Antarctobacter heliothermus: one gene and its partner. The protein of the gene in region 1 binds, or shares a complex with, the protein of each later gene. Links are inferred from orthologs where the notes say so. Each region holds a gene or a part of one and is shown in the gene's direction. Other genes may lie near its edges.

Region 1 (15,525 bases):
CAGTCTTGCCACCCTGATGGAAGAGATGCAGGGCGAAAACGTGCCGCCGGAAGCCATCGAAAACCTTGATGTGTCGGACCAATCGGGCCATTGGCAACGCGCACTGACCTTTCTGAAGATCATTCAGCGGTATTTTGAGGCTGACAGCGCGCCCGATGCGCAAAGCTATTCCCGCCTTGCGCTGACCCTGCGCCTGAAACAATGGGAAGAGACCCCACCACAACACCCGATAATCGTCGCCGGCTCTACCGGATCGCGCGGCACCACTGCCGCGTTCATGACCGCGGTTGCACGCCTGCCGCAAGGCGCGGTGGTCCTGCCGGGGTTCGATGCCGATACGCCGACAGATGTCTGGGCGCGGCTGGACAATGCCCTAACGGGCGAGGACCACCCGCAGTTTCGTTTTGCCCGGCTGATGCAGGCGCTGGATCTGACGCCGGGCGATATTCGCAACTGGACCGACACGCCGCCGCCCAGCCCCGCGCGCAACCGCGTGGTGTCGCTGGCCCTGCGGCCCGCGCCGGTCACCCATCAATGGCTGTCCGAGGGGCCGTCCCTGCCCCTGCTGCCGGACGCGATGCAGGACGTCACCTTGCTGGAGGCGACCAGCCAACGGGATGAGGCGTTGGCCATCGCGCTGCGCCTACGGCAGGCGGTTGCGGACGGACAACGCGCCGCCGTTATTTCACCCGACAGGATGTTGACCCGTCGCGTGACCTCGGCTTTGGACCGTTGGAACATCCTGCCGGACGACAGCGGCGGCACGCCCGCGCAACTGACCCCGCCGGGGCGGTTGCTGCGCCATGTGGCGGAACTGTTCGTCAAACCGCTGACCGCCGAAATGCTGCTGACCCTGCTCAAGCATCCGTTGACCCACAGCGGTGCGGATCGCGGGCAACACCTGCTCAACACCCGCGATCTGGAACTGTTCATCCGCCGCAACGGCATGCCCTATCCGCAGCCCGAAACCCTTGCCGCCTGGGGAGAAACGCGCGCGCGCGGCGATTGGGCGTCATGGACCGGGCAACGATTTTGCGGCCACGATCACGCAGGCAAGCGCCCCCTGCCCGATTGGGTCACGTCGCTGCTGGCCCTGACAGAGGCGGTCTGCGCCGGTCCGGGGATCGATGGGTCCGGCGGGCTGTGGAAAGAGGCAGCAGGCCGCAAGCTGCACGGCGTCATGCAGACCCTCAGCCGCGAAGCAGAGTTTGGCGCAGACATGAGCGCCCGCGATTTTGCCGACCTGCTGGGCGCACTGCTGTCCCGCGAAGAGGTCCGCGACCGCGACGCTCCACACCCGAATATCCTGATCTGGGGCACGCTGGAGGCCCGCGTGATGGACGCCGATCTGGTGATCCTTGCCAGCCTCAATGAGGGCAGCTGGCCCGAACTGCCCGGTGCTGATCCGTGGCTAAATCGTCAGATGCGCGCCAAGGCTGGACTTTTGTTGCCCGAACGGCGCATTGGCCTGTCGGCGCATGACTTTCAGCAAGCCGCCGCCGCGCCAGAGGTCTGGCTGACGCGCTCGATGAAATCCGATGAGGCCGAAACAGTGCCCTCGCGCTGGCTGAACCGGCTGATGAACCTGATGCGGGGCCTACCGGATCGCGACGGACCCGCCGCCATCGAGCAGATGCGCGCACGCGGCGCGCATTGGCTGGATTTGGCCCGCGCCTCGGAAACGCCGATCAGCGCGCCACCCGTGTTGCGCCCCTCTCCCGCCCCGCCCACCGAGGCGCGGCCCAAACAGCTGTCGGTCACCGAAATCAAACGCCTCGTCCGTGACCCTTTTGCGATCTATGCAAAGCGGGTTCTGCGGCTGAAACCACTGGATCCGCTGATGCAGGCCCCCGACGCACTGATGCGCGGCATCCTCACCCACAAAGTGCTGGAGGACTTCGTCAAAGCCACACAGATAGAGCCGTTGGACCTGACCCCCGGCAGGCTGCTGGCCTTGGCAGAACAGATCATCGGCGATCCCGATGAGGTCCCCTTTCCCACAACCCGCTCGCTATGGCAGGCCCGCATGGCCCGCATCGCGCCGTGGTTCGTGGAAACCGAGGTAGACCGCCAAGCACACGCCACCCCCAGCCAGTACGAGATCAGGGGAAAGGCCACGATCCCCGCATTGGGATTCACACTGACCGCCACCGCCGACCGGATCGACATAGACGGGCGCGGCGGCGCGCATATCTATGACTACAAGACAGGTGCGGCGCCGTCGGCCAAGGAACAGCGCAGTTTCGACAAACAATTGTTGCTGGAGGCGGCCATGCTGGATGACGGCGGCTTCGCCCCGCTGGAGCCGCCGCATGTGGAGCGCGCGGTGTTCATCTCGCTGCAACCCAGCAACCCCAAGGAAGTGCTTGCCCCGCTGGAGGATGCGCCGCCCGAACAAGTCTGGGCAGAGTTTGTCACGCTGATCACCGCCTATCATGACCCAAACACCGGGTTTACCGCCCGACGCGCCCTGCAAAAAGACAACGATGCAGGCGATTATGACCACCTTGCGCGGTTCGGCGAGTGGGACGTGACCGACACGCCGGTCAAGGAGCTCCTGACATGATGCGCGATGAGGCAACCCAGCGGCAGGTCGATGCTGCAGCGCCATGGCATTCTACATGGTTGGCGGCCAACGCCGGATCGGGCAAGACCCGCGTGCTGACCGACCGGGTGGCGCGGCTGTTGCTGGACGGGGTCGATCCCTCACATATCCTGTGCCTGACCTACACCAAGGCCGCCGCGACAGAGATGCAAAACCGCCTGTTCAAGCGGCTGGGTGCGTGGGCGATGCTGGATGAGGGCGGGCTGCGTGAGGATCTGGAGCGGCTGGGAGTTGAGACGGACCTGTCCGGCGACTACCTGCGTGAGGCGCGCACACTGTTCGCGCGCGCCATCGAAACGCCAGGCGGGTTGCGCATCCAGACGATCCATTCGTTCTGCGCCTCCTTGTTGCGGCGTTTCCCGCTGGAGGCCCGCGTCACCCCGCAATTTCAGGAAATGGAGGACCGCGCCGCAGAGCTGATGCGCGCCGAGGTGCTGGACCGTCTGGCCGAAGGACCGCAGGCCCATTTGTTGCAGGACATCGCGCCCCATATCTCTGGCGATGACGTGGAGAAGCTGACCGCCCAACTGTGCCGCCGCCGCGATGCCTTTGACCCGCCGATGAGCGCGGCGCAGATCAGGCTGGCCTATGGGCTGGGAGAGGATGACAGCGAAGAGACTCTGCTGGGCTCTGTCTTTCTCGGGTCCGAACTGGCGCTGTTTGAGGCGCTGACGCCCTACCTGCGCGACGGCGGCAAGACCGATGGCACGCTGGCCGACCAACTGGCGATGATCGAGGCCCCGGATGCCGCCGGGCTGGACGTGTTGCAAACCGCGCTGCTGACGCAGACCGGCACAATTCGCAAGACGCTGGGCACCAAGAAACCGCGCGCCAACGCCCCCGACCTGTTTGAGGCGCTTGACCAGTTGGCGTCCCGCGTCGAAGAGGCCCGCACCACGCAGATGTCGCTGGCCGCCGCTGCGCGGGACGCGGCGCTTCATGCCTTTGCCGGGGAATTCTTGCGCGATTATGAAGCCGAAAAGATGCGGCGCGGCTGGCTGGATTTCGACGACCTGATCACCCGCGCCCGTGACCTGCTCAGCGATCCCAGTGTGGCGGAATGGGTTCTTTACCGGCTGGATGGCGGCATCGACCATATTCTGGTGGATGAGGCGCAGGACACCTCGCCGGTGCAATGGCAGGTCATCGAGCGGCTGGCACAAGAGTTTACTGCCGGTGAAGGCGCGCGCGCCGATGTGCGGCGCACCATCTTTGTGGTCGGAGACAAGAAACAGTCGATCTATTCTTTTCAGGGGGCGGATCCCTCTGAATTTGACCGGATGCGCGATGATTTTGCCGATAGACTGCACCGGACCGACGCGCCGCTGGTCTCGATGGGGCTGGAATACAGTTTTCGCTCTGCCGAGCCGATCCTTCGGGTGGTCGACAACACATTTGACGGCGCGCAGGCGTCGGGCTTTGTCCCGGACCAATTGCACCGCGCTTTCAAGGATGCCATGCCGGGGCGGGTCGATCTGTGGCCGCTGGTCGACAAGGTCGGAGATGAAGAGGACGGCGCGTGGCACGAACCCGTCGACCGGCCCAGCGCCACGCATCACACAGTCATTCTGGCCCAGCGTATCGCCCGGTTCATCCGCCAAACCATCGACGCCAAGACGCCCTTGGCGGAGGAAATCGGCCATTCCGGCACTTACCGCGCGCGGCCCGTTCATGCGGGCGATGTGCTGATCCTCGTGCAAAAGCGGGGCCGTCTATTCAAGGAAATCATCCGCGCCTGCAAACAGGAACGCCTGCCGATTGCCGGGGCGGACGTGCTCAAGGTTATGGCGGAACTGGCGGTGCGCGACATCATCGCTCTGCTCAGCTTCCTGTCCACGCCAGAAGACGACCTGTCGCTGGCCACCGTCCTGCGCTCACCCCTGTTCGGGCTCAGCGAACAGGCATTGTTCGACCTCGCCGCGCGGCGGGAACGCAAATACCTGTGGGAGGAATTGCGCGGACGGTGCGAGGCCTTCCCCGAGGTGCTGCGCGTTTTGGACGACCTGCGCGGGCAAACCGACTTTCTGCGCCCCTACGACCTGATCGACCGCATCCTGACCCGCCACAACGGCCGCCGCATGCTGATCGGGCGGCTGGGACCAGAGGCAGAGGACGGCATCAACGCACTGCTGCAACAGGCGCTGGCCTATGAGCAAAGCGCCGTGCCCTCGCTGACCGGGTTTCTCGAATGGGCGCAGTCGGACAATCTGCGGATCAAACGCGCGCCCGACAGCGCCGGTGAGACGCTGCGCGTCATGACGGTGCACGGCTCAAAGGGGCTGGAGGCACCCATCGTGATCCTGCCGGACTGCGCCGAACCAGATAACCGGCTGCGCGACGACCTGTTCACCGATGAGCACGGCCCTTTGTGGAAAGGCAGCGCCGACGCCCAACCGCCACGCCAGCAGGCGGTGATTGACGCGGCCAAGGAAAAAGCCGCGCAGGAAAAGGACCGGCTGCTGTATGTGGCCATGACGCGGGCCGAGAAATGGCTGATTGTCGGGGCCGCGGGCGATCTGGGGAAATCCGGCGACGCCTGGTACGATAAAGTGTCGCGCGGGATGGAGCGTTCCGGCCCGGAACGTCAGATTTTTGACTTTGGGGATCTGGGCGCGGGAGAAGGTTGGCGGCTCGGCCTTGCGGATTGGTCCCACCTGCCGTTTGAGGACGTGACCCGCCCCGCGCCACCGGACATAGAGATGCCCGCGCATCTGCTGGTCCCGGCGCCAACCCCGGCGGACCTGATCAAGGCGCGCTCTCCCTCTGATCTTGGCGGTGCCAAGGCGCTGCCGGGGGCGGCGGGCGACACAGAAGAGATCGCCAAGGCGCGCGGCACCGCGCTGCATCTGTTGCTGGAAAATCTGGCACCTCTTCCAGCCGACTTGCGCGCGGACGCCGCCGAGGCCTTGGGACAGCAGATCGACGACGATCCGGACCTTGCCATTGTCGCCAGCCAAAAAGCACAGATCCTCGATGAGGCACTGTCCGTTTTATCCGCCCCGCATCTGGCACATGTCTTTGCCCCGGACGCGCTGCCCGAGGTACCTGTCACCGCTGATCTGCCCGGCCTTGGACGCATTCACGGCGTCATTGACCGGTTGATCGTTACACCGCAGACCGTGACTGCCGTAGACTTCAAATCCAACCGCACCGTGCCAGATGATCCCGCCCGCGTGCCCGACGGATTGCTGCGTCAGATGGGGGCCTATGCCGCCGCACTGGCGCAGATCTATCCTGATCGCCAAATCGAAACCGCTTTGATATGGACCGCAACAACGCACTACATGCCGCTGTCACACGAAGCTGTGACACAAGCTCTCGCGCAGACAAGCACACCTTGACGGCGCCGACCACGCTCCATACCTTCTGCAACCTGTCAGGCTGCCCCAACCCCTAGGAGAATCCCCATGGCCACCGTCGCCGTCACCGATGCCACCTTCGACGCCGAAGTAAAGAATTCCGACATTCCCGTTGTCGTCGACTTCTGGGCCGAATGGTGCGGCCCCTGCAAACAGATCGGCCCCGCACTTGAAGAGCTTTCCAAGGAAATGGAAGGCAAAGTCAAGATCGCCAAGGTCGATGTGGACAGCAACCCCGACACCGCTGCCGCCATGGGCGTGCGCGGTATCCCTGCGCTGTTCGTCTTCAAGGACGGTCAGGCCGTGTCCAACCTTGCCGGCGCCCGCCCCAAGGCCGCGCTGCAAAGCTGGATCGAAGAATCGATTTGAACCGCTTAACCGGTTGATGTTTCAGGGGCGCCTTCGGGCGCCCTTGTCGTTTTGGCCCCTGTGGCCCATATCCGGGGCAACCGAAAGGAACAGGCATATGAGCGACAACAGCTTTCCCGGATGGCACGGCACCACAATCATCGGCGTCCGCAAGGGCGGTCAGGTGGTGATTGCGGGCGATGGTCAGGTCAGCCTTGGCCAAACTGTGATCAAAGGTACGGCGCGCAAGGTGCGCCGCCTGTCGCCGGGTGGTCATGACGTGCTCTGCGGCTTTGCCGGTTCGACCGCCGATGCCTTTACCCTGCTTGAACGGCTTGAAAAAAAGCTGGAGGCCGCGCCGGGGCAGTTGCAACGCGCCAGCGTCGAACTGGCCAAGGACTGGCGCACCGACAAGTACCTGCAAAAACTTGAGGCGATGCTAATCGTCACGGACGGGCAGGAACTGTATGTCATCACCGGCGCGGGCGACGTGCTGGAACCCGAACATGACGTGGCGGCCATCGGCTCGGGCGGGAACTTTGCGCTCGCCGCCGCGCGGGCGCTGATGGACAGCGACAAGTCAGCCGAAGAGGTGGCGCGCACCGCCATGGCCATCGCTGCTGACATCTGCGTCTATACCAACGGCAACCTGACCGTCGAAACGCTGGGCTGAGACGGGTTTTCGTCGAAAATTCGCCCCCACCAACGCACAGGACTCTCATGACTGACCTGACCCCCCGTGAAATCGTCTCGGAACTCGACCGGTTCATCATTGGCCAGAAAGAGGCCAAGCGCGCCGTTGCCGTGGCTTTGCGCAACCGCTGGCGGCGCAAGCAATTGTCGGACGACCTGCGCGATGAGGTGTATCCCAAGAACATCCTGATGATCGGACCCACCGGCGTCGGCAAGACCGAGATCAGCCGCCGTCTGGCGAAACTGGCGCGCGCGCCCTTTATCAAGGTCGAGGCGACCAAGTTCACAGAGGTTGGATATGTCGGGCGCGATGTGGAGCAAATCATCCGCGATCTGGTGGATGCCGCCATCGCGCAGACGCGCGAGCAGATGCGCGAAGACGTCAAGGCCCGCGCCCATCAGGCCGCCGAGGACCGCGTGATCGAGGCCATCGCCGGAAAGGACGCCCGCGAAGGTACCCGCGACATGTTCCGCCGCAAACTGAAAAGCGGCGAGCTGGACGACACCGAAATTGAGCTGGACGTCGCCGAGACAGCCTCTCCCTTCCCGACCATGGAGATCCCCGGCCAGCCGGGAAGCAACATGGGGATGATGAACCTTGGCGATATTTTCGGCAAAGCCTTTGGCGGGCGCACCACGCGCAAGCGTCTGTCGGTCGCGGAAAGCTATGAAATCCTGATTCAGGAAGAGGCCGACAAGCTGCTGGACGACGAGCAGATCAAGGCAGCGGCGCTGGAATCGGTCGAGCAGAACGGCATCGTCTTTCTGGATGAGATCGACAAGGTAGCGGCCCGGCAAGAAGCGCGCGGTGGGGACGTCAGCCGCGAGGGTGTGCAGCGCGACCTGCTGCCGCTGATCGAGGGCACGACCGTTTCGACCAAACATGGGCCGGTCAAGACGGATCATATCCTGTTCATCGCCTCGGGGGCGTTTCACATCGCCAAGCCGTCTGACCTGCTGCCGGAATTGCAGGGGCGTCTACCGATCCGGGTGACGTTGCGGGCGCTGACCGAAGAGGATTTCGTGCGCATCCTGACCGAGACGGACAACGCCCTGACCCGTCAGTATACGGCGTTGATGGCGACCGAAGAGGTCACTGTGACCTTCACCGATGAGGGCATCGCGGCGCTGGCAAAGATCGCCGCCGAGGTAAACAGCAGCATCGAAAATATCGGCGCGCGGCGGCTGTATACGGTGATGGAACGGGTGTTCGAGGAGCTGAGCTTTACCGCGCCGGATCAGGCTGGGGTCGAGGTGACGGTGGATGCCGATTTTGTCGAGGCGCATCTGGGTGAATTGACCCGCTCCACCGACCTCAGCCGCTACGTCCTGTAGGGGGCTGTCCACGCGTGGACAAGGGTGGCCACACGCAAAATCAAAGGGTTACAGAGACGGTTTTACCTTTCTGTAACCTTTGCCCACAAGTTGCCCCTACCTTTTGCGGCTTTCAAACACGCGTGTTAGTCCGGTTCCGAGGTCAGAACCATGCAAACGCCGTCTGGCTCTGGGAGAGCATATAGTTGAAGAAAATTACATTGCCGGAACGACCGCATTGGCGCGAACATGCCAAGGAGGTTGGTTTTACCTTCGCGGATATGCATGGCGAACCGTACTGGGACGAAAGCTCGGCCTATGCCTTTACGCTTGACCAGATCGAAACCGATCTGGAAGACCCGGCCACCGAACTTCATGCGATGTGTCGGGAGGCCGTCGCCACAATCCTCACCACAGAGCACCTGCTGGATCAGCTAGGGATTCCGGAGGCCCATCGCGATCTTGTCGCAGACAGCTGGAAACGCGGTGATCCCGAGATCTATGGCAGGTTCGATTTCGCCTATGACGGCAAAGGCCCCGCCAAGCTGCTGGAATATAACGCCGACACGCCGACCTCTCTATACGAGAGCGCCGCCTTTCAGTGGCAGTGGCTGGAAGATCAACTGGCGGCGGGTGTGTTGCCTGAAGGTGCGGACCAGTTCAACGGCATACACGAGGCGCTGGTCGCGCGGTTTGGCGAGGTCTTTGAGACCGGAAGCGACCTGCATTTCACCGCCGTTTCCGGGAATCCCGAAGATTACGGGACAGTCGAAGCCATGGGCTGGGCCGCGCGGGAAGCGGGTCTTGGGGCGCACTACTGCGACCTCGAAAAGATCGGACTGAGCGACGACGGCCAGTTTCTTGACGACGAAAGTCGCCGGATTGCCGTTCTGTTCAAGCTGTACCCTTGGGAAGATCTGTTTCTTGACGATTATGCCAACCATATCCAAGGCTCTGGTTGCCTGTTTCTGGAACCCGCCTGGAAGGCGCTGTTGTCGAACAAGGGGCTGTTGCCCGTGCTCTGGTCTATGTTCGAGGGTCACCCCAACCTGTTGCCCGCGTTCTTTGAACAGGACGTCGCTGATGCCATGGCCGGGAAAGGCGCAGCGTCGGACGCTGTCGCGGCGGCCTTTGGTCGGGCCGAAAGGGAACTTGAGGCGGGCCATGTCCGCAAGCCGATCCTGTCGCGCGAAGGGGCCTCTGTTTCGATCCTGAAATCCGGTGAGATCATAGAGCAAGCCAAGGACACCGACTATTCCCATCACCCGCGTATCGTTCAGGCCTATGCGCCCTTGCCGCAGTTTGATGGATTCCGGCCTGTTGTCGGTGCCTGGATCGTGGGACAGACGTGTACCGGCATTGGCATCCGCGAAGATCGTTCCCGCATCACGCAGGATTTGTCACGGTTCAAACCTCACTATATTGAACCGTAAGTCACACGACCAATCGACCGCCATCCCGGCAGAAAGAAGAATTGTCATGTCGAAACGTTCGAAATGGGTTGCAATCGCAATCGTCGGTGCTGCGGCATTTTCTTTGTCCGGGTGCAAAGAGGAAGAGGTCGACGCCGCCGCTTTTCCCGACCTGCAATCCTGCAAGGACCAGGCGCTGCAGGGCGGAATGTTCTCGGCGCAGGACTGCGAGATCCACTTTGCCGAGGCCCAGGCCCTGCACGTCGAGGCCGCGCCGCGGTATGACAGCGTCGAAGTCTGCGAAGAACTGCACGGAGAAGGCGCCTGCGGCACCGAAGCCACGGCAAGAGAGGGCGGGTCCGGCAGCATATTCATGCCGCTCTTGGCCGGATATCTTGTCGGAAATATGCTGAGTGGGCGGGCGGGAACGTCTGCGGCGCAACCGCTGTACAAGACCAAGGACGGGCGTTTTACCAATGCAGCGCGCAGCAGCACGTTTTCCAACAACCGTGGCGCTACCAAGCTGAGCACTTCCCAGTTCGCGCGCCCTGCAACCACCTTAGGAAAACAACCCATGTCACGCGCAACCGCGATTTCACGCAGCGGGTTTGGCAAGTCCGGTAGCGATCGATCCAAATTCGGGGGGTAAGGCGGGGTTCACTCCGACGTCCCGAAACAACAAAACGCCCCGCAGATCCTGCGGGGCGTTTGTCGTTGACGAGGCCCCGGATCAAGTCCGGGGCCGGTTGGCTTATGCCATCCACCACCGTTCGGCCATGCGGGCGTTGTCCATCTGCCAGAGGTTGCCGACCGTGTCCGGGTTGGCGACCTTGTTGCTGACCGCCTGAACGTAGTTGGCGAACATCGGCAGCACCACACCACCGTCGTCTTTCAGGATCTGCTGCATTTCGCCGTACATCTCGCGGCGCTTGTCCGAGTCCAGTTCGGCGCGGGCCGTGATCAGCAAGTCCTGGAAACGCTCGCTGTCCTCGCGGCCCCACTGGGTATCGTTCCACGGCACACCTTCTTCGTAGGCGCTGGAGAACATCCAGTCCTCTGTGGCGCGACCCGACCAGTAGCAGGCGCAGAACGGCTTTTTCAGCCAGACGTTCGACCAGTAGCCATCCGCCGGTTCCTGCACCAAGTTGATGTTGATGCCCGCCGATTTGGCCGACGCCTGATACAGTTGCGCCGCGTCAACCGCGCCCTCAAAGGCCGCGTTCGATGCCGACAGGTCGATGTCCAGCGACGTCATTCCGGCCTCTTTGAGGTAGAATTTCGCCTTGTCCGGGTCGTAGGAGGTCTGCTCCATATCGGCGGCAAAATACTGGTTTGCGGGACCGATCGGGGTGTCGTTGCCGACACGACCGTGGCCGAGCAGGATCTTGTTCACCATCTCTTCGCGGTTGATGGCAAATTTCAGCGCGCGGCGCACGTTGACGTCGCTGAACGGCGCGACGTTGGTCAACATCGGGAAGGTGTACTGCTGGTTGCCCGTCACCTCTTGGATGCGGACCATCGGGTTTGCCTTGAGCAGCGCCTCTGTCTTGAAGTCGATGCGGTTGATGGCATCGACCTGTCCGGTCAGCAGCGCGTTCATCCGGGCGGTGTTGTCGTTGACCGCGATGTATTCGACCGAGTCGAAATAGCCCGCTTCGTCACCCTTGTAGTGATTGTCGACACGGGTCGCGACCATGCGCACGCCGGGCTCAAAGCTTTCGACCTGATACAGACCAGTGCCGATGCCTTTGGCGATGGCTTCTTCGATCTGGCCTGCGGGGTACATCAGCAGGTGATAGTCCGACAACAGATAGGGGAAGTCGGCGTTGCCGCCCGCCAGAGTGAATTGCACCTGATGGTCGGTGATCTTTTTCATCTCTGTGATGGCTTCGATGATCGGCTTGGCCGCCGATTTCGCGCCTTCGGCAACGTGCAACTGCAACGAGGCAATCACGTCATCGGCCCCAAAGGCCTTGCCGTTGTGGAAGGTCACGCCCTGACGCAGGTTGAACGTCCATGTCTTGGCGTCTGCGGTGGCTTCCCAATCGGTTGCCAGTTCACCCACCAACGATCCGTCAGCCCTGATCTCTGTCAGGCTGTCAAAGACCGTACCCTGAGCGCTGGCGATCATGTAGAGGTCAGAGTGTGTCCGGCCATCCCAGCTGTCGCTGGTGTTTGCGCCCGACAGGGCGGCCCGCAAGCGGCCACCACGTTTCGCTTGTGCGCGCAGCGGCAGGCCGGATGCGGCCAACACACCTGCGGCGGCCCCGGTGGTCAAAAGTCCACGTCTGCTGATTCTGGTCATATTAGGCTCCCTTGGTCATCGCCTGCCGGGGTTCATGCCCTGGCAGATCGTCATTCTATGGCAACAGTCTTACGACATTTTGCCGACGGCGGCATCGCCGATGTTATCAACTCCGCGTTCCTTGAGCAGATTGGTCAGCCAATCCGGGTCCATTTCCGGGACCGAAGACAGCAGGAGATCGGTATAGGCATGGTGCGGAGGCCGGAACATCTCTGTCTTGATGCCCTGTTCCACCACTGCGCCGTCTTTCATCACCACCACCTCATCAGCAATAGCGCGCACGGTGGCCAGATCGTGGGTGATGAACATGTAGCTGAGGTTCAACTCATCCTGAAGGCGCGCCAGCAGCCGCAGAATGCCCTCGGCCACCAGTTGATCCAGCGCGCTGGTCACCTCATCGCAGATGATGAATTTCGGCTCTGCCGCCAACGCACGCGCAATCCCGATGCGCTGTTTCTGGCCGCCGGACAGTTCAGAGGGCAGACGGTGGAAATACTGGTCTGCCGGCATCTCGATCTGTTCCAGCAGATCCTCGACCCGTTTGCGTTTTTCGCGGCCTTTCAGGCCCATGTAGAATTCGACCGGTCGGCCGATGATCTCACCGATGGATTTGTGCGGGTTCAGCGCGGTGTCGGCCATCTGGTAGATCATCTGGACCTGCCGCAACTGATCCTTTGAGCGCTGGCGATAGTCCAGCGGCAGCGGCGCACCGTCCAGTTCGATCTGTCCGATACGCGGCGGCAACAGCCCGGTGATGCAACGCGCGGTGGTCGATTTGCCCGATCCCGATTCGCCCACAACGGCGACGGTGCGGCCCGCGTGGATGTCAAAACTGACGTCTTGCAGCACATCGACCGTGCCATAGGCCGCCGTCACCCCCTGAACAGAGATCACGGGGGTGGAATCCGTCGCCACCGGCGGTTTCTCTGGCCGTTCAAAGGCGCGCACGGCCCAAAGGCTTTTGGTGTAGTCCTCTTTCGGGGTGGTCAGCATGGTGCGGGTGTCGGCCTCTTCGACCTCATCCCCCTTGAGCAGCACCTTGATGCGGTCGGCCATCTGCGCCACGACGGCAAGGTCATGGGTGATGTAGATCGCGGCGGTGTCGAATTCCTCGACAATCTCGCGGATGCTGGCCAGCACTTCGATCTGGGTGGTCACGTCCAGCGCGGTGGTCGGTTCGTCAAAGATGATCAGATCGGGACGGCAGGCCATGGCCATCGCCGTCATGGCGCGTTGCAACTGCCCGCCGGACACCTGATGCGGATAGCGAAAGCCGATCTCATCGGGATTGGGCAGGCGCAGCTTGCGGTACAGTTCCACGCCGTCACTGGCGCTTTCGGCGCGACCGGCGACACCGTGCTGCACCGGCCCCTCAACGTGCTGATCCATCAGTTTGTGCGCGGGGTTAAAGCTGGCCGCGGCGGATTGCGCGACATAGGCGATACGTTTGCCCAGCAGTTGGCGTTTCACCTCGGCGCTGGCAGAGAGCAGGTCGATGCCGTCGAAATGCACGCTGCCGCCAGAGATGCGCACGCCGTCGCGGCAAAAGCCCATGGCGGCCAGACCCAGCGTGGATTTGCCTGCGCCGGATTCACCGATCAGGCCCAGCACCTCACCCTTTTTAAGGGTCAGGTCGACGCCGTTGATGATGGGCGTCCAGGTTTCATCGGACCGTCCCTCGATCCGCACGTCGCGCATTTCGACCAGCAGATCAGACATGGTTCACTCCTTCAGGCCCGAGCTTCGGTGCAGCATCCAGTCGACCACAAAGTTGACCGCCACGGTCAGCAGCGCGATCGCCCCGGCGGCCATCAGCGGCAGCGCGGCGGTCAGCGGTGAGAAGGCGGCAAAGTTGATGAACTGCGCAAGGTCGCGGACCATGGTGCCCCAATCGGCCAGCGGTGGCTGGATGCCGACACCAAGGAACGACAACGAAGCGATGGTCAGGAAGACAAAGCAGAACCGCAAACCGAATTCGGCCAGCAGCGGTGCCATGGCGTTGGGCAGGATCTCACGGAAAATCAGATAGGGCAGGCCCTCACCGCGCAGCTTGGCCGCCTCGATGTAATCCATCACCACGATGTTCATGCCGACCGCGCGGGCCAGACGGAACACCCGCGTGCTGTCGATCACGGCGATGATCAGCACCATATACACGGTCAGCAGCCACTTTTCCGATCCGGCCCATGCACTGGCGATGGTCATCAGCAGCAACGCAAAGATCAGCGAGGGGATCGCCATCAGAACATCGACGGAACGACTCAGGATCTGGTCGAACCAGCCCTGCGCGACTGCCGCCAGAAACCCAAAGGTGCCGCCCAGAAAGAAGGCAATGCAGGTGGTGGCAAAGGCGATGCCGACGGTGTTTTGCGCGCCGTAGATCAGGCGGCTCAGCAGGTCGCGCCCGATCTGGTCAGTCCCCAGCAGGTGCGCCGGATTGCCGCCCGTGGCCGCGTTGCCGCCGGGCAGTGCGTTGACCTGATCAAACACCTCTGCCTGACCATAGGGCGCAATGGCCCCGGCAAAGATCGCAAGAACCGCATAAATCAGAATGACCAGCAGACCGAATGCCGCCGTCAGCGGCATCTGGCGGAACAGCTTTTTGGTACCGGCGGAGCCGACCATCCGGCCAAGAAAGCGAAAGATCCACGCCGCAACGGCAAAGATGGCAAACCCCTGCACCGCCCAGCGAAAGAACAGCACACCCGCAACTGCCATGCCCTGTTCCGTCACCGCCGGCTGGAAATAGTACCAGACCGCAAAGACGATAACCGCGACACCCAGCACATAGCCAAAGGCCACCGCCAGCGACATGTCACGAAAGGCGGGTTTGTTGCCGGTGGCCGTCTGGCCCGCAAAGCGCATGACCCAGCCCGTGGCCAACAAGGCCGCAAATGCGGCGGCGATCCAGAACAACGTCATCATTTTGGATGCCTCAGGCGTGGGTTGGAGAGGATCGACAGAATGTCCGCCGTCAGGTTCAGCAGGATATAGGCGCCGGCAAAGATCAGGCAGCAGGCCTGCACCACCGGGATATCGCGGATCTTGACGCTGTCGACAAAGAGCTGCCCGATGCCCGGATAGACAAACACCACCTCAACCACGACCACGCCGGTGATCAGATAAGCAAGGTTCAGCGCGATCACGTTGATGATCGGCGCAAGCGCATTGGGCAGCGCGTGTTTGATGATGACACGCATCGGTTTGATGCCCTTCAGCCGCGCCATTTCGATATAGGGGCTGGCCAACAGGTTGATGATCGCAGCGCGCGTCATCCGCATCATATGCGCCGTGACCACCAGTGTCAGGGTCAGCGCGGGCAGCATGGTCTTTTGCAGACGCTCGCCAAATCCCATGCCGTCATAGATATTCGACAGCGAGGGCAGGACCGGGTTCAACACCGCAAGGAACAGGATCAGGATATAAGCGAGGAAGAATTCCGGGCTGGAGATCGACGTCAGCGTCGAGATGTTGGCCACCTTGTCAAAG
Region 2 (15,444 bases), 540 kb from region 1 along the record:
TCCGGACGCAGGCGTGATCGGCGCGGCCCATGCAGGCTGGCGCGGCGCACGCGACGGGGTGCTGGAATCCACGATTGAGGCGATGGTGGCCCTTGGCGCCACCCGCGACGGCATCCGTGCCGTGATCGGCCCCACCATCAGCCAGCGCGCCTATGAGGTCGGCCCGGAGTTCTTTGAGGACTTCGTCGCCGAAGACCCGGCAAACACGCGCTTTTTTGCCGGCGGAACAGACGACCGCATGATGTTCGACCTGCCCGCCTACGGACTGCACCGCCTGCGTGAGGCTGGGGTAGAGGCGGAATGGACCCGCCATTGCACCTATTCCGACCCGGACCTGTTCTACTCCTACCGCCGCGCCACCCATGCGCGTGAGGCGGACTATGGGCGACTGATCTCTGTCATCCGGCTCTAGCTGCGGTCAGGCTCTATGCGCGGTCAGGTCTGGGAAACAATCCGCCAATCGACCCGCGATTGTCCCAATACTGCCGCAATTCGCTGCGAATTGTAGGGACAGTCCCTGTCGGCAAAGGAAAGAAGAGCCTCCCATGAAACCGCAACGCCGCTTTATTGCATCCATCACCGCCACCGCCAAATCGGGCGCGCCCCGCCTGCCGTTTGAACGCGGCGCACCGCGCGCCCAGATGATCGCCCGCCGCATGGCAGCCGCACACGCCCAGCCGAAAATCGCCAAACGCGCCTGAGCCTCCACTCCGTCGCCCTGAACGCCCAGGCGAGGCGCCGTACACGCGCCTTGCCCGACGACACAAAACCCACATTCCAATGCCAGAGATTCGCCGCGCTTTCCGGTTGAATGTGGCGGAATCGTCCGCTTTCTCCCGACAATCCCGCGCACGTCGCCGCATTGTCGCGCGAAACCACACCCTCCCTACGCTAATTTTGACAACACCCGCCAGTTGCGGCCAGATCGTCACCAGTCAGATGCGTTTTTTTAATCGTCCGTCTGTCGTTGTTGGTGGGGGCCAACACGGATGTGACCCTTTGCCGGGGTGTTCACATGACACGTCTCCACCGTGGTCTTTCGGGAATTGCCCCGATGGCCGACACTGCTCTCTCGTCTCCCGTCCATTCGGACCGGGAGATCTCTCCGGACGGGCGACCTCGTCGCGCAGGCTCTCTCATGCGCAAATACGAGGTCGCCGCCCTGCTCCCGGACCTCACGGTCTCGTTCACCCAGCACGTCGCCCCCGCTTCCCCCCTGTTCGAGGAATGCGCAACCGCGTTGGCGCGTGGCACGCTGATCGAAACAGTGCGCGGTGCGGTCGCAATCGAGGATGTGGTGCCGGGCGATTACATCGAAACCGCGCGCGGGGCCGTGCCGGTCACATGGATCGGCTCAACCACCTATGTGCCGGGGCATGACCAATCTGCCACGACACTGACCCATATGACACGGATCACCAGCGACGCCTTTGGCATGGGACATCCGCCGATGGACCTGCTGCTGGGTCCAGCGGCCCGCATGGTGGTGCGCCACCCGCGGCTGGAGGATCTACTGGGCAAGGATTGCGTGCTGGCGCCAGTGCGCGACTATGTCGACGGCGACCGCTACTTGCAGGTGACGCCGATGGGGACGGTGCAATTGTTCCATCTGATGGTGCAGCGCCACACCACCATCCGCATCGGCGGGGTGGAGCTGGAAACCTATCACCCCGGCAACACCGCCGGTCAGGCACTGGGTCAGAACATGCGCGCCCTGTTCCTCAGCATGTTCCCCAACATCACCGATCTCGACGATTTCGGACAGGTCGACATGACCCGCACCGCGCGCGAGGTGGTCGACCGTCTTGTAAATGTATGAACGGCGCGGCATCTGACGGGTCACTGGGCCTGTCAGCCCGCCGCCGGTGTTTCTTCATGGTCGAAGTATTTCGGAGAGCGCGAGGGGCTGGCCCCTCGCCCGCGCAGGTCACGCAGGTCACGCAGAACGGCTCAGCCGTTCCTCCAGCACCTCAAAGGGCACGCCGGGATCATCCTTGGCATTGCGGATCACCAGCGATGTCTTGACGCTGGCCACATTCGGTGCGGTCAGCAGATCGCCGGTCAGAAAGCTCTGGAAAGTCGACAGATCCGGGGCGACGCACTTCAGGATGAAATCCACTTCGCCATTCAGCATGTGACACTCGCGCACCAGCGGCCAGGCCCGGCACCGTTCCTCAAAGGCAGACAGGTCCACCTCGGCCTGGCTTTGCAGCCCGACCATAACAAACACCTGCACCTCGAACCCGAGCGAGCGACTATCGACGTCGGCGTGATAGCCGCGAATATAGCCCTGGTCCTCTAGCACGCGCACTCGGCGCAGGCAGGGCGGGGCCGAAATGCCCACACGTCGGGCCAATTCGACATTGGTCATCCGACCATCCGCTTGCAGTTCTGCCAGAATCTTGCGATCGATCGGATCAAGCCGGTGACCTGCCATCGTCTCCCCCGTCATTTTCGCGATTGTTATAGCAGCCCACAGGCCTTGCGCAATAATATTTCAACAAAGCGCAACAATATTTTGTCCACTTGGTCAATTCGGCGGCGCCACGCCCCTCCCTCTTTCTTCATCCCGCCGACACGCCTATATGACGGCGGCACCGCCGCTTAGGAGAGCTTTCATGTCCCAGACTCGTCACACCAAGGTCCTTATCATCGGCTCCGGCCCCGCTGGCTATACCGCCGGTGTCTACGCCAGCCGCGCGATGTTGGACCCGATCCTGGTGCAGGGGCTGGAACCGGGCGGCCAGCTGACCACCACCACGGAGGTCGAAAACTGGCCCGGCGACACAGAGGTGCAAGGCCCCGATCTGATGGTCCGGATGGAGGCCCACGCCCGCGCCATGGGCACAGAGATCATCGGCGACATCATCTCGAGGGTCGATTTTGACAAACGCCCCTTCGTCGCCAGCAGCGACAGCGGCACCACCTACACGGCGGATGCGATCATCCTCGCCACCGGCGCGCGCGCCAAGTGGCTGGGCCTGCCGTCCGAGGAGGCGTTCAAGGGCTTTGGCGTCTCGGCCTGCGCGACCTGTGACGGCTTTTTCTATCGCGGCAAGGAAATCGTGGTGATCGGCGGCGGCAATACAGCTGTGGAAGAGGCGCTGTTCCTGACCAACTTCGCCTCCAAGGTCACGCTGATCCACCGCCGCGATGAACTGCGCGCCGAGAAAATCCTGATCGACCGGCTGATGAAAAACCCCAAGATCGAACCGCTGTGGTTCCACCAACTTGATGAGGTTGTCGGCGACGACATGCCCAAAGGCGTGACCGGTGTGCGCGTCAAACACGTCAAGACCGGCGAGACCACACAGATTCCCTGCGCTGGTGTCTTTGTCGCCATCGGCCACGCGCCCGCCAATGAATTGGTCAAGGACGTGCTGGAAACCCATATGGGCGGCTACGTCGTGACAAAACCCGACAGCACCGCCACCTCGATCCCCGGCGTCTTTGCGGCCGGCGATCTGACCGACCACAAGTACCGTCAGGCGGTGACCAGCGCGGGCATGGGCTGTATGGCCGCGCTAGAGGCGGAACGCTGGCTGGCGGAACATGGCGCGGCGGCAGAGCCGGCCCCCGAAGCGGCGAACGAACCCGAAAGCGCGTAACACCCCACTATCTGCGAATTGCAAGGCCAAGGCCCCGGACGATGCGTCGGGGCCTTGTTCGTTTTTGAAACCGCATATTGAAATCTGGGTCGAAACGAAGTCTGCTAGGCATATTCTTAAAGCGTAGCCGTTTCGAACCGTATGTTAATCAATCATCCCGCAAAGCCTGACCGCCCCGCCGTTGCTGTGCTGGTCGATGGCGACAACATCGCAGCCAGCCATGCGGAGCAGGTGCTGGCCTTTGCCGCGAAACATGGCCGCGTGACGGTCGCACGCGTATATGCGAACACTCGGGGCTTTTCGAATTGGCAGAACGCAGTAGGGTATCGGCTTCTTCACACCGGCAGCGGAAAGAACGCCGCCGATATTCTGCTGACAATCGACGCGATGGAATTGGCCCTGACGTCAGGAATCGGAACCTTTGTCCTTGCCAGTTCGGATGCGGATTTCACCCAACTTGCGCTGCGTCTGCGCGAACTGGGCCACCAAGTGCAGGGTATTGGCGAATCCAAGGCATCTCCCAGTTTTCTCGCGGCCTGCGCAGGTTTTACTTTTCTGGACTCCCCAACCCGTCCGGACGCCCCGACCTGCAAATTGGAGGTCACCGGATTTGACCAACAAATCCGCAGCATGATTGCCGCGCACAGCCAGCAGGGCCGGGGCATACGGATTACCGACCTCAGCGTCAAAATGCGCACCAGCCATGGCGCACAGATCAGAACGCGCCCCGAAAAAACATGGCGCGGCTACCTGAGCAAACGACCACACCTCTTTCAACTCGATCCGAAAGGCCCCGAGGCCATGGTTCGCTTCCTCCCCGAAGGGTTCGGGACATTAACCTAAGGCAGCCAATCCGGCCCGTTGCCAAAGCGCCACGCAGGCGGAAATCCCCCGCAATGCCGAATCTAGACTTTTCTGCAGGTGCAAAGCGTGCGATGTGTTCAGCGCTGAACACACTTTGAGTCGCCTGACATGCCCGCCACAACCCTGCCCCCAAACCTGCCGGAAGAAGACCAGCTCTTTCGCCTCCTGCGTCAGCTTGATCGCGCGCCAGAGGCCTCGCAGCGGGTGACGGCAGAGGCCATCGGCATCTCTCTGGGACGGCTCAACACCTACCTGCGCGCCGCCACGGACGCAGGTCTGGTCAAGGTCACCGAACGGCCCGGCCCCGACCGGCGTCAACGCTTTGCCTATGCGCTGACCCCCTTTGGCGCTGACGAAAAGATCCGGCTCGCCGACCAGTTTCTCGCCCGCAAATTCGCAGAATACGACGCGCTTCATGCCGAATTGACCGGCAGCGCAAGCGGTCTCATCCCCTTGAAGTACAGGAGCAAACTCATGCAAAACAACCTCGCCCCCATTCAGGAGCTGTATGTCTCCTATGACAGTGCGCAAAAGCTCAAGGTCGAAGCCGCTGACCTGACCAGCCACGACCTGACCCCGCGCCAGATCTGCGATCTGGAACTGCTGATGAACGGCGGCTTTAACCCGCTCAAGGGCTTCCTGTCCGAAGAAGACTACAACAGCGTCGTGGAAGACATGCGTCTGGCCGACGGCACCCTCTGGCCGATGCCAATCAACCTCGACGTCAGCCAGACCTTTGCCGACACCGTCGAGATCGGTCAGGACATCGCCCTGCGCGACCAAGAGGGCGTGATCCTTGGCACCATGACCGTCACCGACAAATGGGTGCCGAACAAGGCGCGCGAGGCCGAAAAGGTCTTTGGCGCTGACGATCTGGCCCACCCGGCGGTGAACTACCTGCACAATGAGGCCGGTGCGGTCTATCTGGGCGGTCCCGTGACCGGCATCCAGCAGCCCGTGCACTATGACTTCCGCGCCCGCCGCGACACGCCCAACGAACTGCGCGCCTATTTCCGCAAGCTGGGCTGGCGCAAGGTTGTCGCCTTCCAGACCCGCAACCCGCTGCACCGCGCGCATCAGGAACTGACCTTCCGCGCCGCGAAAGAGGCACAGGCCAACCTGCTGATCCACCCCGTTGTGGGCATGACCAAACCGGGCGACGTCGATCACTTTACCCGCGTGCGCTGCTATGAGGCGGTTCTGGACAAATATCCGCAGTCGACCACTACAATGTCGTTGCTGCCGCTGGCAATGCGTATGGCTGGCCCGCGTGAGGCGGTCTGGCATGGCCTGATCCGCAAGAACCACGGCTGTACCCACCTGATCGTTGGACGCGACCACGCTGGCCCCGGCAAGAACTCTGCCGGCGAAGACTTCTATGGCCCCTACGACGCACAGGACCTCTTCCGCACGCATCAGGAAGAAATGGGCATCGAAATGGTCGACTTCAAACACATGGTCTATGTGCAGGAACGCGCCCAGTACGAGCCCGCAGACGAGATCGCCGACAAGGACAACGTCACGATCCTGAACATCTCGGGCACCGAACTGCGCCGCCGTCTGGCCGAAGGTCTGGAAATCCCCGAGTGGTTTTCCTTCCCCGAGGTGGTCACCGAACTGCGCAAGACCAAACCGCCGCGCTCGAACCAGGGCTTTACCGTTTTCTTCACCGGCCTGTCCGGCTCGGGCAAGTCGACAATCGCCAACGCCCTGATGGTCAAGCTGATGGAAATGGGTGGACGCCCGGTGACACTGCTGGACGGGGACGTGGTGCGCAAACACCTGTCGTCGGAACTGGGTTTCTCGAAAGAGCACCGCGACCTGAACATCAAGCGGATCGGTTATGTCGCGTCCGAGATCACCAAAAACGGCGGCATCGCGATCTGCGCGCCCATCGCGCCCTACACCGCGACCCGTCGCGCCGTGCGCGAGATGATCGAACAGTACGGCGCCTTCACCGAGGTGCACGTTGCAACCTCGCTGGAGGAATGTGAACGCCGCGACCGCAAAGGCCTGTACAAGCTGGCGCGCGAAGGCAAGATCAAGGAATTCACCGGCATCTCCGACCCGTATGAAGAGCCCACAAACGCCGAGTTGATCGTCGAGACAGAAAATGTCGACGTCGACAACTGCGCGCATCAGGTGATCCTGAAGCTGGAGTCGATGGGCCTGATCGCCGCGCAATAAGCGGACCAGTTAGACAAACGAAGGGCCGGGCATGTCGCCCGGCCCTTTTTGTTTGCAGCGTCGAAAACTTGACACTGCGGCGACGGCAAAAGGGATCGGACCACATCCTACGCCCGATAGGCCGCGCCCAACATCCCCGTCGCGTGCCCCGGTCGGACGGGCAATTGATCCGCACTCCCCCGAAACCACCAGCCTCGACTCAATCCGCCGGCGGCAGTACACTTTGCCTCATACCCGTTTTCGTCAGCCCGCAACCGGTCTGGCGGTCAATCGCGGCACCAGATGCCGGGGGGTCACAGTGTACAAGCTCGGCCTCGTCCTTTTGCTTTTCGGACTTGCCGCCCCGGTTCTGGCCGAGCGCGAGGTGCATGTTGTTGCCGTTGGCCGGGGCCATCAGACCGACAATTACTATGCCCTGCCAGAGGCCCGCGTGCGGGTGGATCGTCCGGGTCACGACATCAGCCTCGTATTGCTGGATGGTGGCGTCCTTCACTGGCAGATCGAAACAACAGCCGGGACCATCATCAGCGACATCATCCGTAGCGGCCCATCCGCGCAAGACAGCAAGGTGTCCCTGACCGGGATTCCGATGGTCGGGGTGCAGGTCACAGGACTGCCACTGGTCTATCGCCCCTCGGGGCGCAAGTTCCGCGGGCTGGTCGACGCTGTGGCGGACAGGTTCGGCACCGACCACATCAGCAGCTTTCAGGCGGCGCACAAGGCAAATCAGCACCCGCTCACGGTCGATCACATCGACACGACAACCGCCGCTCTTGCGCGGAATTACCTGCCGCAATTCCTGCGGGGCTATGACGACCTCTCGCCAGACATCCGCACCTGGATCGACACTGACGACGATGACACGGAATTTGACGTGGCGTTCGACGCAGGCGGGATCACCCTGACCGGCCCATCCGGCCCTCGGCGGTTTCCGGTGACTCCCGATGTCCCCGAGATACTCTTGCCGGTCGCAGGCGTCTATGACCCCACCTCTCAGGTGATCTATTGCATTACGATCGGGGCCGAGGGGTATCTGTATTCCGTCGATGTACGGACCGGGGTCTGGACAGTGGTGACCAGTCTGGACGAATACGACGCCGCAGGGCTGCTGTATGACGCGGACACCCGCCAACTGGTCCTGACCGGTGCGTTTTCCCGACCCGGCGACATCCGGGTCTTCGGATTGGACGGGCACCGCGCTTCGGCATTTATTCCAATCACGGGGTTTCCCGGGCTGACCGACCTGTTCGACTATGGCAACGAACACGGGCCGCCGCTGATACCGCGCGTGTTCAGCGACGGATGGCTGCTGATCGAGGCGCGCGTTGGCGATGACGGCCCGGACCGGGCCAGCGCCCAATATCGCCTCTACGCGCTGCAGATCGCAACGGGCGAGGTCCGGTTGCTGCGTTTTGGCACGGGGTAACCCCGCCGCCCGCGTCTATCCCCGTACCCGCGCGCCATGGCCCAACCGATTCGGCCCGCGCGATCCGACGCGCAGCACGTCCGGCCCATACGGGGCCTCGGCACGGGCGAATTTCACCAGTTTTGTCAGATCGTGGCGCATGTCCTCGAACAGCTCTTCGAAGTCTTCCAGCCGCATGTCATAAACCGCCTCAAACGCGGCGTGCCAATCATCTTCTTCGCCCGTCGCACGCCAGAAGGCGACCATGTGGTCCTCACCAAATCGCAGCGCCAACAGCGCCACAGCAAGGTTCGAGGCAGAGTATTCCGCGTCACTGCGCACAGATTGCTTCTTGCGAATGAAATCAAGCCGGACCGGATCCTCGGCATCGCGCGCCCGCAGCGACACCAGCATCGGCACCGACACCTCTCGCGTGGGCCCCTCGCGCGATTTTATCTGCGCCAGATAGGCGCTGCCTTCGACCATCCACGACGGCCCCATGGGGCGGCGTCCGAACCCGTCATCGGGCACCTTGTCATAGCTCATCTCGCGCTGAACATGGTGCATGTATTCATGCAGCATCACATATTGATAGCGCCCCTGCCAGATCTCGTAGGAGGTAATTCTGTCCAGATCCCCAGACGGCATGCACAGCGCGATCCGGTTGCGATAGGCGCTGCCCATCACCCGCTCGACCCCGACGCACATATCGTCTGCCGTCTCTTCCGCCGCCGCAGGCGACAGATCGTCGATCCCCGGCACCGACACGCGCAACAGGTCTTCCAGATCGTCCCGGCCAAAGGCCACGATCAGCACCGGCTTGCTGGCAGTGGCGATGCCGAAATCCTGCGCAAAGGTCTGCCGCGCTTCCTCGTAAGAGCGTTCGATATAGCCACGGATCTCGGGCGAGATACTGTCCTTGGTCAGGATCAGCGGCGGCTCTGCCGAGGGCATGACCTCTGCCGCCTGTGGCGCATAAGAGCCGATCTCACGGCACCAGCCTACCGCCGCACGCTCTGAAAACTCCGGCAGCGCGTCAAACACCGCATGAACCGCGTCACCCTCCAGCCGCTGCACAAACTCCGCCACTGCGCGACGCGTCTGCACCCGCGTGACTCCATCCGCCGCGCCGGGGTCCAGCCCCAGCCGCGCCAATTGCTGCTGCACACAGGTCACATGTGTATCAGAGGCCTGCGCGACCCCCGCAGTTGCCCCCAGACACAGGGCAAGCGCTGATATCAATCGTGTGATCGTCATGGGTTCGGCCCCCTGATGCTACATGGCACCAAACCTAGGAACAGACGATCCGCGCGGCAAGTCAGGGGAATCCTACCCTGAACGGCCCATCACCGGCCCAGTTCCGCCTCCGTCAGCGGGCGGTGGGCAAGGATCTGATCGCCATTCATATCCCGGTCTGCCAGAAACTCCCTCTGCGCCATCTGGTCATCGCGCAGCGTGGTATACAGCGCCTCGAACTCCTCGACCGTCATGCCGTAGACCTGCTCAAAGGCGGTGAACCAATTGTCGGTTTGCCCCACGACACGCCAAAACCGGAACAACGTCTCTTCGCCATACCGCTCTACCAGCATCGCCACTCCATACGCCGACACGTCATAGGCCGCCGCCTCGCGCACCTCGCCCGCCAGCCGGATCTGGTGCAGGGTCAGATCCGACCCCGCCGCCAGCGTGCGCATGGCGTGCAGTCCGGGCACAAACCGCCCGAATTTCTCCTCCATAAAGGCCTGTTCGATCACCTGCGCCGACCCTTCGACCATCCACGCAGGCCCCATGCGCGGCCGCACGCTGTCGGGGTCGTTGACCCAGCGCGGCACCTTGTCAAAACTCAACTCGCGCTGGACGTTGTGCACCACCTCATGCGTCATCGTCACCGACAGGACCATCCGGTACAACTCGCCCAGCGCCGGGGTCCGCAACGCCAGCGTGGTGCCGCAGAACGACAACCCATCGCGAGAGGCGCTGGCCCCCAGCCCGAATTCTGTCTCGCAATCACGCCGCGCCCGCGCCCGCACATCGGCCCAAGCCTGCAACTCCATCGTGCCCGCCTCTTGCACCAACCGCTGCCAGCTTTCGGCATTGGTGGCGACGATGATCTTGACCTGACTGGCGACCTGCACGCCATACCGGCGATACAGAAACGCCTCCGCCTCCAGAAAGGCGGTCATGACATGGTCGGCGATCTCGGGATGCACATCCGGCCCGACAAAGATCTGCGGCGGCGTGGCCGAGGGCATCAGCGGCGCCGCCTCCGGAGCGCTCAACCCGATCTCGCGGCACCATCCGACAGAACTGCGGGCATCAAACCTCGGCAGGGCGTCAAACACCCCACGCCGGGCCTCGTCCAGACTGTCCACATAGGTGCCCAAGGCTGCGCGAGTGCGCGGCCCGCTCACCCCGTCCACCGGCCCCGGATCCTGCCCCAGCGCCGCCAATTGCCCCTGCACACAGGCCACATGCACGTCGCCCGCCTCGGCCCGCAAGGCGGGCAGCAAAAGGCACACTACCGCCAATGCGGCCGCTCCCCATCTTGGCATCCGGGACTCCAATCTGCTGACTGCAATCCACCCAGTGACGCCCGGCGGCGCACAGTCTGTCAAGACCGCGCCACTCCGCCTTACCCCAAACCCTTGAGGCATCGGGATTCTTGCCAAGACACCGGCCCGGCACACACTTGCCACCGGCAACAAGGATCACTTCCACCGCCCGCAAGTTACATCAGCGGCCCGCGATGATTCCACATCCCTGCCGCCAACGCCGCAGCTTCTTTTGTCCAAAAATATCCCGGGGGAGTCGACCGAAGGAAGACGGGGGCAGCGCTCCCTCTCACCTTAATACAGGCTCACACCCTCAGTGAACCGTCACCGGTGCCAGATCGTTCTGGCGCGCCAGCACAAAGGCCAAAGAGCGGTCCTTGACCAGCGCCAGACGCTCGCCATCGGCACGGTGCACCGCATACAGCGTGTCCTGCCCGGCCACCTGTTCGCGCAGGTCGTCCGGCAGGTCGGCGGTTTTCACCGGGCGCACATAAACGGTCTTGCCTGCGACCAGCTTGTCAAAATCATACTTGGCATGCATCGAACTCACCCTTTTCTTATGCTGATCGTTTGCACCACAGTCTCTGGCCGCGTCATGGTCAGATCGACGTGCAGTAACCCATTTTCCATGACCGCCTCGCCCACCTCGACACCCTCGGCCAGCACGAAAGAGCGCTGGAACTGGCGCGCGGCGATTCCGCGATGCAGGAAGATGCGTTCGGACCCGTCATCGACCTGACGGCCGCGAATGACCAGTTGCCGGTCCTCCACGGTGATCGACAGATCGTCCTCACAAAACCCGGCCACGGCCAGCGTGATGCGGTACGAATGATCCGAGGTCTGCTCGATATTGAAAGGCGGATAGCCCTCGCTGGTCTTCGCCGTGCGTTCCAGCAGGCGCTCCAGCTGTTCAAAGCCAAGCATATGGGGATACGATCCCAAGGTCAGTTTGCTCATCGACACGTCCTTTGCACAAGCGACCGTCACGCGCGGCCCCACGATAGGCAACCGCACCTCCGAAATATGGGCACCCGGCTCAAAACGCGCAAGGGGCTTTGCGCAAAGCATTCGAACAGCTATCGTGTGGGCCGGACGACTGACAGGGGAATTGCCACATGAACGCGCCCACCGACATCTCGATGAAAAACGACGACGTCCTGCGGGTCGAGCTTGAGGTGTTCCGCCGCGAACACCGCGATCTCGACGACGCCATCCGTGCACTGCAACAAACCGGCACCGCCGACCAACTGACCCTGCAACGGCTGAAAAAGAAAAAGCTCAAGCTCAAGGACAAGATTGCCATCATCGAAGACCGGCTGTTGCCGGACATCATCGCCTGAAAGCCCGAATCGCTCCCCCCGGATCGACCCCATTGCACCCCCCTCCGCATCCCGTATAACGCAACCTTCCCAACGCGGAGGCACAGATGGACAGCCCCAAGGTCGGCATCATCATGGGCAGTCAGTCGGACTGGCCCACAATGGTCGAGGCCGCCGACGTTCTCGACGAACTCGGCGTTCCATATGAGACGCGCATCGTTTCGGCCCACCGCACCCCGGATCGGCTCTGGGACTACGGCAAGACGGCCGTCGATCGCGGCCTGCACGTCATCATCGCAGGCGCAGGCGGCGCGGCGCACCTGCCCGGCATGATGGCCTCCAAGACCCGCGTGCCGGTGGTCGGCGTCCCTGTCCAGACCCGCGCTCTCAACGGTGTCGACAGCCTCTATTCCATCCTCCAGATGCCACGCGGCTTTCCCGTCGCCACCATGGCCATCGGCGCGGCGGGCGCGAAAAACGCGGGCCTCATGGCCGCCGGAATCCTCGCCCTGCAGGATTCCGCGCTGGCCACCCGCCTCGACCAATGGCGCACCGACCTCTCGGCCTCCATCGCCGAGGAACCAACCCGCGACTGACCCACAGACCCAACGCCCAAAACGCAGGTACGCCCATGACCGCCCCCCTCCTCCCCGGCAGCACCATCGGCATCCTTGGCGGTGGCCAACTTGGCCGCATGCTCTCGGTCGCCGCCAGCCGCCTCGGCTTCAAGACCTGTATCTATGAGCCGGGCGCAGACTGCCCCGCCTCCCATGTCGCCAACCACCACATTCAGGCCGACTACGACGACACCAAGGCGCTGGAACGCTTTGCCAATTCAGTCGACGTCATCACCTATGAGTTCGAAAACATCCCGACCACAGCGCTCGACATCCTCGAAACCCTCCGCCCCATCCACCCGGGCCGCGAGGCGCTGCGCATCAGTCAGGACCGCCTGACCGAAAAGACCTTTCTCCAAGACCTCGGCCTGCAAATCGCCCCCTTCGCCCCGGTGGACGACGCCGACAGCCTCGCCCAAGCCATCGACACCATCGGCACCCCCTCGATCCTGAAAACCCGCCGCTTCGGCTATGACGGCAAGGGACAGGCCCGCCTGACCTCCCCCGCCGACGCCTCAAAGGCCCTGACAGACCTGCAAGGCGCCCCCGCCGTGCTAGAGGGCTTCGTCGACTTCACCGCCGAAATCTCGGTCATCGCCGCCCGCGGCACCGACGGTCGCGTCGCCGCCTTCGATCCCGGCCAGAACGTCCATCAGGACGGCATCCTGCGCACCACCACCGTACCCGCCCCGCTGCCCAACCGCACCCTCACCGACGCCGTGCTCACTGCAGGCCGCATCCTGAACGCGCTCGACTATGTCGGCGTCCTCGGCGTCGAGTTTTTCGTCACCCCCGCCGGCCTCTTGATCAACGAAATCGCCCCCCGCGTGCACAACTCGGGCCACTGGACGCAAAACGGCTGCATGACCGACCAGTTCGAACAGCACATCCGCGCCGTCGCAGGCTGGCCGCTGGGCGACGGCAGCCGCCACAGCGACATCCGGATGGAAAACCTCATCGGCGACGAAATGGACCGCGTCCCATCCCTCGCCGCCGACCCCACCTGTGCCCTGCACCTCTACGGCAAATCTGACACCAAACCGGGCCGCAAAATGGGCCACGCGAACTTTCTGACACCGCAGACCTGACCCCCGGTTTCTTCTCTGTAAAAAACCCCGGGTGGAGTTTGAGGAGGGCAGCGCCCTCCTCAAGGCCTGCGTGGCCTGAACGCAAACCACCCTGTGCGCGGCAGCGCCCCGCTAGGCGATGAAACGCCCCGCCACAGGTCCGCTCATATACGCCACCTGCCCGCCCGCGATCACCGCCGCGATGCGCCGCGTCTCCCGCTCCATCACCACCACATCGGCCCGCAACCCGGGCTCCAGCCGCCCGCGATCCGTCAGGCCCAGCACCCGCGCCGGCCCCTCGGACACCAATTGCCAGGCCGCCGCCTCGTCCATCAGGCCCAGTTCCACACAGCGCCACGCCGCCCGCGCAGGCGACGGATAGTGATAGTCCGAAGCCAACGCATCGCACAGCCCCGCCCCAATCAACTCCAAGGCCGAGACATTGCCCGCATGGCTGGCCCCGCGCACCACATTCGGCGCGCCCAATACCACAGGCTCGCCTGCGTCCCGCGCCGCCTGCGCCGCCTCCAACGTCTCGGGAAACTCGGACACAAACACCCCGCGCCGTCGCCACTCGGCCCGGCCCTCGGACGTCTGGTCATCATGACTGCCCATCCGCACGCCCTTTGCCGCCAGCCGCGCACAAAACGCGTCCAACGCCTCCGGCACCTCGGCCCCCGCCGCATGCAACCGCTGCATCAGCGCCAGATGCGTCTCCGGGCTGCGCCCCGATTTCAGCGCCTGCCCGGTCAGGCGCGGCGGCGTGCGCCCCTCGGCCAGCCGCTTGTGCGGCAGGTGATCGTTGAACACCACATAACCGATGCCCCAGCGGTCCAGCGCCGCCTCTGCCTCGGCGAAACTCTCGGTAAAATGGGTCTCCAGCCGCATCTGCACCCGCAGATCCACCGGCACAGTCGGGGCCACCGCATCCACGGCGGCAAAGACCTCCTGCGCAAACTCCGGCCCGCGCATCCCGCCTTCCCATGACCAGAACTGCGCCAGCACGGCGGTGGTGATGCCGCAGGCCGCCAATTCGGCGGCCACGGCCACCATGCCCGAATCCCGCTCGCGCAACGCGCCCCGGCGCGGGGCCATGTGCCGCTCGAACCCGTCGCCATGCACGTCGACAATTCCCGGCAGCAGATCATAGCCCGTCAGATCGACAGCACGCCCGACAGAGCCATCCACAATCACACCGCCCGCCAGCGACAATGACGCCGCGTCCCAGCCGCCCGGTCGCATCACCCGCGCGCCGTACAGGTCCAGTTCAATCGACATCGCAATCCCCCAACAGACAGGACAGCAGGGCCTCGTCCAGCAGGACGCGCCAATCCACATCACTGTCGAAATGGCCCTGCTCAAGGAACAGCACCACCTGCACCATCGCCTCGGGCGCTTGCATCATGAACGTATGCGTGACCGGCAAAACGATATGATCGCGCATCCCCACCACCCGGGTCGAGGCGACAGAGACCTTGCCATCATCCTGCCCCGGCAACATCGAACTGGTCACAAGGTTCAGCGTCCGCGATCCCGCAATCACCCCCAGCGGAAAATCCACCGGCGGCAGCCGCGCGGCCAGACTGTTCGGCCCGGTGCCCAGTTGCAGACCCGCTGGCCCGTTGTACCACTCGAATATCTCCCAGCCGCCCATCACGTCGACCAGCTCGCTGCCACCATTGGGCGGCCCCATCATCACCACCCGGCCCAAATGCTCTGGCCGATGATCCTGCAACCAGTACCGCAACAGGATTCCGCCCATGGAATGGGTGACAAAATGCACCCTCTGCGCACCGCATTCCGCCACCGCATCAGGCAGCGTCTC

The links.
Region 2: the proteins of trxA (region 1) and trxB are in contact, whole or in part, in a crystal structure (PDB 1F6M), measured with the Escherichia coli proteins. The link is inferred for Antarctobacter heliothermus from one-to-one orthologs.

The regions. Positions count from the first base shown.
Region 1 is NZ_CP022540.1:1,024,418-1,039,942, forward strand. The notes cover bases 4,824-7,672. They hold trxA (thioredoxin), read left to right. Parts: upstream 4,824-6,012; coding sequence 6,013-6,333; downstream 6,334-7,672. Other genes in these bases: addA (double-strand break repair helicase AddA), read left to right, coding at 4,824-5,946; hslV (ATP-dependent protease subunit HslV), read left to right, coding at 6,431-6,985; hslU (ATP-dependent protease ATPase subunit HslU), read left to right, coding at 7,033-7,672. In the rest of the region: double-strand break repair protein AddB, read left to right, coding at 1-2,566; more of addA, read left to right, coding at 2,563-4,823; more of hslU, read left to right, coding at 7,673-8,340; ANTHELSMS3_RS04905 (glutathionylspermidine synthase family protein), read left to right, coding at 8,526-9,752; ANTHELSMS3_RS04910 (DUF1190 domain-containing protein), read left to right, coding at 9,799-10,380; ANTHELSMS3_RS04915 (ABC transporter substrate-binding protein), read right to left, coding at 10,483-12,036; ANTHELSMS3_RS04920 (ABC transporter ATP-binding protein), read right to left, coding at 12,106-13,755; ANTHELSMS3_RS04925 (ABC transporter permease), read right to left, coding at 13,759-14,961; ANTHELSMS3_RS04930 (ABC transporter permease), read right to left, coding at 14,958-15,525. UniProt on the Escherichia coli protein: Participates in various redox reactions through the reversible oxidation of its active center dithiol to a disulfide and catalyzes dithiol-disulfide exchange reactions.
Region 2 is NZ_CP022540.1:1,554,236-1,569,679, reverse strand. The notes cover bases 1,846-4,613. They hold trxB (thioredoxin-disulfide reductase), read left to right. Parts: upstream 1,846-2,618; coding sequence 2,619-3,608; downstream 3,609-4,613. Other genes in these bases: ANTHELSMS3_RS07405 (bifunctional sulfate adenylyltransferase/adenylylsulfate kinase), read left to right, coding at 4,581-4,613; ANTHELSMS3_RS07410 (NYN domain-containing protein), read left to right, coding at 3,795-4,451; ANTHELSMS3_RS07420 (Lrp/AsnC family transcriptional regulator), read right to left, coding at 1,937-2,437. Also shown: peptidoglycan editing factor PgeF, read left to right, coding at 1-412; ANTHELSMS3_RS25450 (hypothetical protein), read left to right, coding at 546-701; ANTHELSMS3_RS07425 (Hint domain-containing protein), read left to right, coding at 1,016-1,819; more of ANTHELSMS3_RS07405, read left to right, coding at 4,614-6,659; ANTHELSMS3_RS07400 (hypothetical protein), read left to right, coding at 6,958-8,085; ANTHELSMS3_RS07395 (peptidoglycan-binding domain-containing protein), read right to left, coding at 8,101-9,321; ANTHELSMS3_RS07390 (hypothetical protein), read right to left, coding at 9,411-10,616; ANTHELSMS3_RS07385 (DUF1150 family protein), read right to left, coding at 10,930-11,157; ANTHELSMS3_RS07380 (Hsp20 family protein), read right to left, coding at 11,163-11,573; ANTHELSMS3_RS07375 (YdcH family protein), read left to right, coding at 11,732-11,956; purE (5-(carboxyamino)imidazole ribonucleotide mutase), read left to right, coding at 12,043-12,531; ANTHELSMS3_RS07365 (5-(carboxyamino)imidazole ribonucleotide synthase), read left to right, coding at 12,567-13,640; ANTHELSMS3_RS07360 (alpha-D-ribose 1-methylphosphonate 5-triphosphate diphosphatase), read right to left, coding at 13,752-14,897; ANTHELSMS3_RS07355 (alpha/beta fold hydrolase), read right to left, coding at 14,887-15,444.